Regions from separate parts of the Actinoplanes sp. NPDC051405 genome, predicted to be linked through region 2. Evidence: riboswitches for the same ligand, from Rfam matches in the RefSeq annotation. Region 2 holds a riboswitch; the other holds the start of a gene.
The links. Region 2 has a riboswitch for cobalamin ahead of bluB (5,6-dimethylbenzimidazole synthase). Riboswitches for the same ligand answer to the same signal wherever they lie in the genome.
Positions count from the first base shown of each region.

Region 1: another riboswitch for cobalamin. It lies ahead of ACZ6S4_RS16645 (VWA domain-containing protein); the one in region 2 lies ahead of bluB (5,6-dimethylbenzimidazole synthase).

Region 1 covers NZ_JBVJIR010000007.1:29,011-33,420, forward strand. Annotated here, with positions in the region: gene ACZ6S4_RS16640 (gluconokinase) at 1-1,477, shown strand, start outside; cobalamin riboswitch at 1,626-1,753, shown strand; gene ACZ6S4_RS16645 (VWA domain-containing protein) at 1,785-3,980, shown strand; gene cobO (cob(I)yrinic acid a,c-diamide adenosyltransferase) at 4,180-4,410, shown strand, end outside.
Region 2 covers NZ_JBVJIR010000002.1:201,472-205,881, forward strand. Annotated here, with positions in the region: gene ACZ6S4_RS05290 (fatty acid desaturase family protein) at 1-564, shown strand, start outside; gene ACZ6S4_RS05295 (D-arabinono-1,4-lactone oxidase) at 588-1,832, shown strand; cobalamin riboswitch at 1,869-2,072, shown strand; gene bluB (5,6-dimethylbenzimidazole synthase) at 2,109-2,735, shown strand; gene ACZ6S4_RS05305 (ester cyclase) at 2,763-3,167, opposite strand; gene ACZ6S4_RS05310 (hypothetical protein) at 3,246-4,286, opposite strand.

The sequences.
Region 1 (4,410 bases), on a different contig from region 2:
CTACCCGCTGTCGGTGCCCGGCCCGGGACAGGCCGAGCTCGACCCGGTGAAGCTGCGCGACGCCGCGATCGAAGCACTGGTCACCGTGGCCAAGGAGGCCCGCGAGCGCGGTGACCGGGTCATCGCCGTGAGCCTCAGCGCGTTCCTGCACGCGCTGGTCCCGATGAACGCCGACGGCACGGCCCGCGGACCGCTGATCACCTGGGCGGACAACCGGGCCGCCGGGCAGAGCGACCGGATCGTGGCGTCCGGCCGGGCCAAGGACCTCCAGGCCCGCACCGGTACGCCGGTGCACCCGATGTCGCCGCTGACCAAACTCGCCTGGTGGGGTGCCACCGACCCGGCTGTCCTGCGGGACACGCCGCGCTGGGGCGGCGTCAAGGAGATCGTCCTGGCGGGGATCGCGGACGAGGGGTTCCTGCTGGACCTGTCGGTCGCCTCCGGCACCGGAATGTACGACATCCACCAGCGGCGCTGGGACCCCGAGGCCCTGGAGCTGGCGGGGATCCAGGAGAGCCGGCTGGCCGAGGTCGTACCGACGACCCGGCAGCTGCGCCTCAACCGGGAGGTGGCGGTCGCCGCCGGGCTCCCGCCGGACCTGCCCCTGATCATCGGTGCCGCCGACGGGCCGCTGGCCAACCTGGGCGTGGGCGCGACGCCGGTCGGGGTGGCGGCCGTGTCCCTGGGCACGAGCGGCGCCCTGCGCACCGTCGTGCACGGCCCGACCGCGGACAAGGCGGGCCGGTTGTTCTGCTACGCGCTGACCGAGGACCGGTGGGTGGTCGGCGGCGCGATCAACAACGCGGGATCCGTGGTCCGCTGGGCCGGCCAGACCTTCGCGGGCGGCTTCGACCGGCCGACCGCCGAGGGCGAGGACGCCGACGTCCGGGACGCGGCCCTGCTGACCGAGGCGGCGGGGGTGGCGCCGGGCAGTGAGGGGCTGCTCTGCCTGCCGTACCTGCTGGGCGAACGGGCGCCGTGGTGGCGCGGGGGGATGCGCGGGGCGTACATCGGCCTGCGCCGCGAGCACGGCCGGGCCCACCTGGTCCGGGCCGCGGTCGAGGGGGTGTGCCAGCAGCTGGCGCTGGTCCGGGACACGTTCGCCGACGAGGGCATCGCGATGACCGAGGTCCGGGCCACCGGTGGGGCGGTCGCCTCGGAGCTGTGGGTCGGCATCCTGGCGGCGGCGCTGGACCTGCCGGTGGCGATCGCCGACACGCCGGAAGGGACGGCCCTGGGTGCCTGCCTGCTGGCCCGGCACGCGCTGGGGGAGCTGCCGGACCTGGACGAGGCGGCGGCGCTGGTGGCGATCACCGAGCACGAACGGCCGGACCCGGAGAACGCCGACCTGTACCGGCGGATGCGGCCGTTGGTGGAGCAGTCGGCGCTGGCGGTCACGGATGTGCTCAAGGAGCTGGACAAGCTCGCTCCGGAGCCGCTGCCGGACACGGAGAAGGCGCTGCCGGGAGTCGGCTGAGCGGCTGTCCCCCGCCCGGGGTCCTGCCCGGCCCGCCCGCCGGCCCGGGATCCTTCCGACCGGGGGCCGGCGGCCGTCGCCGGGGCATTGAGCTGGGCGTGGGCCGGGTGGTGAGGATGCCCACGTGACCCCGCGTTGACGGCGTGCCGGGCCGTGAGAAAGAGTGGCTCGCGAGCGGCAGTGGAGGAACCCGGTGGGAGACCGGGACGGTCCCGCCACTGTGACCGGGGTTCGTCCCCGGAAGTCAGGAGACTCCGGCCGCTCGTACCTTCCACACGCGGGCGCGGACCCGCGGAAAGGACCGGGCGTGACGCCGTACCCGTTCTCTGCCGTCGTCGGCCTCGACGACCTGCGGCTCGCGCTGCTGCTGACCGCCGTGTCCCCCGCCGTGGGCGGGGTCCTGGTCCGCGGCGAGAAGGGCACGGCCAAGTCCACGGTCGTCCGTGCCCTGGCCACCCTGCTGCCCGAGGTCGACGTGGTCCGCGGCTGCCGCTTCGCCTGTGATCCCGCGGCGCCCGACCCCGGCTGCCCCGACGGGCCGCACGAGCCCGGCGCGCCGCACGGCCACCGGCCCGCCACGCTGGTCGAACTGCCCGTCGGTGCCACCGAGGACCGGGTCGTCGGCACCCTGGACATCCAGCGTGCGCTCGCCGACGGCGTCAAGGCGTACGAGCCGGGTCTGCTCGCCGCGGCCCACCGCGGTGCCCTCTACGTCGACGAGGTCAACCTGCTGCCGGACCACCTGGTGGATCTGCTGCTCGACGCGGCGGCGATGGGCCGCGCCCACGTCGAGCGCGACGGTGTGTCGGTCAAGCACGCGGCCCGGTTCCTGCTGGTCGGCACGATGAACCCCGAGGAGGGCGAGCCCCGCCCGCAGCTCGTGGACCGGTTCGGCCTGGTCGTGACGGTCGCCGCCCCGCGCGACGCGAAGCTGCGGGCCGAGGTGGTCCGGCGCCGGCTGGCGTACGAGGCCGGCCCGGATGCGTTCGCGGCCCGGTTCGCGGCCGATGAGCAGGCCCTGGCCGAGCGGATCCTGGCGGCTCGGGAAGCGGTGCCGTTCGTGCAGCTGCCGGACGCCGAGCTGGACCGGATCGCCCGGGTGTGCCTGGCCTACGGCGTCGACGGGATGCGCGCCGACATCGTGGTGGCGCGGTGCGCGGTCGCCCTGGCGGCGTGGCATGGTCGCGATCGGGTGACGGCCGAGGATATCCGGGACGCGGCGCGGCTGGCGTTGCCGCATCGGCGTCGCAAGGATCCGCTTGATCCGCCGGGTACGGATGAGGAGCGGTTGGAAGAGGCGCTGGATCAGGCCGCTCAGGATGATCCGGACGAGGATCCGCCGCCCGGTGACGGTCCTGACGGGCCGGATTCCGGTGGCCCTGATTCGAGCGGGCCTGATTCTGGCGGCCCGGACTCCGGCGGGCCCGATTCTGGTGGTCCGGATTCCCGCGGTCCCGATTCCGGCGGTCCCGGCTCCGGTGGCCCGGACGGTTCCGGTGGGCCTGGGCGGAGGGGCGAGCCTTCCGGCCCGGTCGAGCAGGCTCCGGGGGATGCCGGTGAGGCGCCGGCCGATGATCAGCGCAAGGTGAGCGGGGGTGCGGCGGCTCAGGCGGGTGTCGCCTACCGGCCGCGGACGCTGCGGATCGCTGCTCGCGGTGAGGGTGGGCATGCCGGGCGCCGGTCGCCGGCCTTCGCGCGGCGCGGGCGGGTGGTCGGCTCGCGGGTTCCGCGCGGCAAGCTCGCCGGTGCGCCGCATCTGCCGGCTACTTTGCGAGCTGCCATCCACCGCGGTGCCGCCGCATTGCCGCTACCGGGTCCTCGGCTCACCGCGCCGGGTGGGCAGGACGGCCGGGTACTCGACCGCGCGCCTGTTTCCGGTCCCGCTGGTCCGGTGGGCAGGCGGGCCGCGGTTGTGCGGCGGATGGGGTTCGTGCAGCCGCGTGACCTGCGGGAGGCAGTGCATGTCGGGCGTGAGGCCAACCTGGTGCTGTTCGTCGTGGACGCGTCCGGGTCGATGGCCGCGCGGAAGCGGATGACCGTCGTCAAGACCGCTGTGCTTTCGCTGCTGCGGGACGCCTACCAGCGGCGGGACCGGATCGGCATGATCACCTTCCGGGGGTCGACCGCGGATCAGGTGCTGCCGCCCACGTCCAGCCACGAGGTCGGGGTGCTGCGGCTCGCCGGGTTGCGTACCGGTGGGCGTACCCCGCTGGCCGCCGGCCTGCGCGCCGCGGCCGCGACCATCGCCACCGAGCGCCGCCGTGATCCGCGCCGGCGGCCGCTGCTGATCGTCGTCACCGACGGGCGCGCGACCAGCGGGCCGGATCCTGTGCTCGTCGCGCCGGCACTGGCCGGCGTGGCGGCGGTGGTTGTCGACTGCGAGGCCGGGCCGATCCGGCTCGGTCTGGCCCGGCGGCTGGCTGCGGCCCTCGGTGCCGATGTCATGCCGCTCGACGCCCTTGCCGCCAACCCGGCCTCCACCCCGCTGGGGAGGGTCGCGTGATGCCGTCTTCCGCGGTCGCCTCGCCGGTTCCCGCGGTCGCCTCGCCGGTCTCCGCGGTCGCCCCGCCGGTCTCCGCGGTTGCCCGGTGGGTGTCCGCGCCGACCTCGCGGGTTTCCGCTCCGACTTCGCGGGTTTCCGCTCCGACCTCGCGGCCGGGACGTGGTCGCGTGTCGTTCATCTCGCTGAGGAAGGCTGCCTGATGCCGCAGGGACAGGTCACCACCGTGCCGCAGGATGGGCTCACCACGCGGCAGCGGCGCCGGCAGGCGGTGCTTGCCGTCCACACCGGACACGGCAAGGGGAAGTCGACCGCCGCGTTCGGGATGGCTCTGCGGGCGTGGAGTGCCGGCTGGTCCATCGGTGTCTTCCAGTTCGTGAAGTCCGAGAAGTGGCGGGTCGGCGAGGAAGCCGCGCTCAAGGCTCTCGGGCAG
Region 2 (4,410 bases):
ATCCTGAAGGACTACGGCGTGCACCCGGCCCTGTCCGCGCTGACCGGCTCCTGGCTGACCACGATCGCCGCCAACGCGACGGCCAACCTGGTCCGCAACCTGTGGACCCACTCGGTGATCATGTGCGGTCACTTCCCGGAGGGCGTGGAGACCTTCGAGCGCACCTCGATCGAGGGCGAGACCCGCGGCGAGTGGTACCTGCGCCAGATGCTCGGCTCGGCCAACATCGACGGCAACCGGGCGATGCACATCATGACCGGCAACCTGTCGTACCAGATCGAGCACCACCTGTTCCCGGACCTGCCCAGCAACCGGTACCAGGAGATCGCGCCGCAGATCCGCGACCTGTTCCAGCGGTACGGGCTCTCGTACACCAGCGGCTCGCTGCCCCGGCAGGTCGGCTCCGCCTGGTACAAGGTCTTCCGGCTCTCGCTGCCCAACCGCGGCGAGGCCAAGGCCCTCGCCGACGGCCCGCGCCCGGCCAGCGGCCGCAAGGTGAAGGCGACCCGCTGGCAGCGCCCGGCCACCGAGACCCAGCCCGAGCCCGTAGCTGTGAACTCCTGACCCGCACGGCCTAGGCTGGTCCGGTGAGCAACGTGGTGACCAACTGGGCCGGCAACATCACCTTCGGCGCCCGCCGGCTGCACCGGCCGGCGGCGCTGCCGGAGCTGCAGGAGATCGTCCGGGCCGGTGGGCCGCTGCGGGTCCTGGGCAGCGGGCACTCCTTCAACCGGATGGCCGACACGACCGGCGACCTGGTCAGCCTGATCAGCATGCCCCGCGTCGTGGAGATCGCCGAGGACCGCAGGACGGTCCGGGTCGACGGCGGGATCCGGTACGGCGAACTCGTCGACCGCCTCGACGCGGAAGGCCTGGCGGTGCACAACATGGCATCGCTCCCGCACATCTCGGTGGCCGGCGCGGTCACCACGGCCACCCACGGCTCGGGCGTCCGCCACGGCAACCTGGCCACCTCGGTAGCAGCGATCGATCTGATCCGCGGCGACGGCGAACTGGTGACCCTCCGCCGCGGCGACGAAGACTTTTCCGGCGCGGTGGTGGGCCTGGGTGCCCTCGGCGTCGTGACCGCGCTGACCCTGGACGTGGTGCCGGCGTTCGAGATCCGCCAGTACGTCTACGACGACCTGCCCCGCGCGTCGCTGGAACAGCACCTGCCGGAGATCCTCGCGGCCGGGTACAGCGTCAGCCTGTTCACCAACTGGCAGACCGGGGACATCAACCACGCCTGGTTCAAGCGTACGGACGAGCTGCCGGAAGGCCCGCTCTTCGGCGCCCGCCCGGCCGACGGGAAGCGCCACCCGGTGCCCGGGGTGCCGGCGGACAACAGCACCGACCAGTTCGGCGTACCGGGCCCGTGGCACGCCCGGCTGCCGCACTTCAAGATGGAGTTCACCCCCAGCACCGGCGCGGAGTTGCAGTCGGAGTGGATGGTGCCGTTCGACCGCGCCCTGGAGGCGATCGACGCGGTGGCCCGGGTCCGCGAGAAGATCGTCCCGGTCCTGCAGGTGAACGAGATCCGTACGGTAGCGGCCGACGACCTGTGGCTGAGCATGAACTACCAGCGCGACAGCCTCGGCCTGCACTTCACCTGGATCGCCGACACGGCCGCGGTCCTCCCGGCAGTGGCGGCGCTGGAGGAGCAGCTCGCGCCGTTGGAGGCCCGCCCCCACTGGGGCAAGGTCTTCACGGCGGACGCGGCAACGGTCCGCAGCCGCTACCCCCGCTTCTCCGACTTCCGGGCCCTGGTCGCGAAGTACGACCCCAAGGGCACCTTCCGCAACCCCTGGCTCGACGACATCCTGGGCCACTGACCCGCGGCCGCCGTCCGTGGCGGTAGCGTGTCGTCCGGCACGAACTTGTTGCGAGGTGCCCCGCCCACGGGTGGGGAGAATCGGGAAGCCGGTGAGAATCCGGCACGGGCCCGCCGCGGTGACCGGGGAGCTGCCGCCCACGCGCATCCTTGTGCGCAGCCACTGGCCGGACGGCTGGGAAGGCGGGCGGTGAGGCGCTGATCCGGGAGTCCGAAGACCGGCCTCGCGTCGATGATCCCGGCCTGCCCGGGGCACGAGCGCAGCGGGAGCCTGCCCATGACCCACGATCTGTACGAGACCATCAGCCGCCGCCGCGACGTCCGGGGCCAGTTCACCGGCGCGCCCGTCCCCGATGATGTGCTGGGCCGGATACTCACGGCGGCGCACGAAGCGCCCAGCGTCGGACTGTCCCAGCCGTGGGACTTCATCCTGGTCCGCGACCGCGACCTCCGGCAGACATTCCACCAGCACGTGCACACCGAACGCGAAACCTTCGCCGCCACCCTCGGCGGCGACACGGCGCGGCGGTTCGCCCGCATCAAGATCGACGGGATCCTGGAGTCGACGCTGTCGGTCGTGGTGACCTACGACGCCGGGCGGGGTGGGCCGGCGGTGCTGGGGCGGCACGCGATTGCCGACGCCGGGCTCTATTCGGTGTGCCTGGCCATCCAGAACCTGTGGCTGGCGGCCACGGCCGAAGGACTGGGCGTCGGGTGGGTGTCCTTCTACCGCGAGGACTTCCTGCGCGGCCTGCTGGGCATCCCGGGCTCGGTGCGGCCGGTTGCCTGGCTGTGCCTGGGGCCGGTGAGCCACCTCGAGGACGTACCGGATCTGGAACGGCACGGCTGGCGGCGACGCCGGCCCTTGCAGCTGGCCCTGCACACGGACCGCTGGGGCGGCTGAGCCGAGCCCGCGCGGACAGGCCCCGGCTCAGGCCGGGGTGATCCGGCCGCCGATCTGCTGGGCAACCTCGAGGTCATTGCCCTCGAACCAGCTCTCCGCCACCTTTCCCCCGGCCAGCCGGAAAATGATGATCCCGGTCTCCCGCACCCGCTGGTCGTCCGGCGGCAGATCCAGATAGCCACCCCGGTACGTCGACCGGATCGTGTACCGCACCACCAGCCGGTCCCCGCTGACGATCACGTCCTCCAGCACCGGTTCCTGGTCGGCGAAAGCTGCCGGATACCAGCGCAGCCACGTCGTGAAGGCGGGCAGGTCGCCGCTGCCGCCCGGTCCGTGCGCCACGAAGTCTTCGGTGACCAGGTCGGTCAGCCGTTGTTCGTCCCCCGTGCGGCACATGGCGAACCACGCGCGCGCGATCTCCGTCGCATCCATGCATCAATTTCTATGCCATGGCGACCTTCGGCGCACTGCAAACGGCGGCCGGGAGATCCCCGGCCGCCGGCTGCGCCGTCAGTCCGTGACGGTCGGTGCGGTCCGCGCGGCCTCGCGCAGGTCGGCCTTTTCCGCCGTGTACGGGTTGTACGCGTAAGCCCGCCCCAACTCCCCCGGCACAGTGAAGTACTCGGCCGACAGCTTCGCCGGGTCCGTGGCGATCTCCCCGCGGCCCGGCAGGTCGTCGCCGTCGTCCCAGCCCCACGGCGCGTTGGCCGAGTTGGTGCCGCACGAGTACGTGCCCACGCCGCACCCGCCCGAGGTGTCTCCGGCGAAGGTGCCCAGGTTCGCGTACAGGTTGGTGTTGTCCCGTTGGGCCCACAGGCCGCCCGCCGCGAAGATGTCGATCAGCTCGTAGCGGACGTCGCGGTCGTTGGTGCTGCTCGGCGTCTCGCCCTCGGTCGACGGGTAGTAGACGAGTCCGTCGCCGTTGATGGCGTACTGCGGGTACGCCTTGAGGCCGTGGCCCTGGACCTCCTGTGCGGTCACGGGGTGCTGGAACGAGTCGTGCGGTGACGACTGCAGCTGCAGCGTGCCGTCGACCGTTTCGCGGCCGGTGGTCCAGGTGCTGCCGCTGGGCGTGTACGAGTAGAAGCTCGTGTGTGCCACGGTGACCGCGGAGCGCAGCACCCCGTACGTGGAGCCGTCCTTCTGGATCGCCAGCAGCACGCCCTCGCCGTCGTTCTCGTGCTCGGTCTCGAAGAACGGGTGGTCGGCCCAGTCCCGGGGGTGGAAGAAGAAGTAGGTGACGTACCAGTGGGTGCTGGTCTCCGCCACCGAGTAGTACGCCGCCGCCGAGAACGACGCGCCGGACTCGGCTGCGCGGTCCCAGTTGTTGCGGCCGTTCCAGTCGCCGTCGAAGTTCACTTTGGTCAGGTAGTCCGCCTTGCCGCCCAGGGCGTGGCTGCCGGTGGCGTCGACGTCCTGGTAATGGATGGGCGCCCAGCGCAGAGCCAGGTCGGCCCGGCTGATCGCGGCGCCGGCGGGTGCCGGTGCCGCGAGTCCGATGGTTGCCAGCGCTACCGACAGCGCAGCCGCGATTCTGCCCCTACCGACCATGTGCCCACCTTCACCGAATGGATAGACCACGGGCAATGTATGGGCTCCACGGTGGTGGATGCGTGGCCGAGCCGCAACGCCCGGATGGCCACCGACCGAAGAGTCGGCACGGCGCCACCCCGCC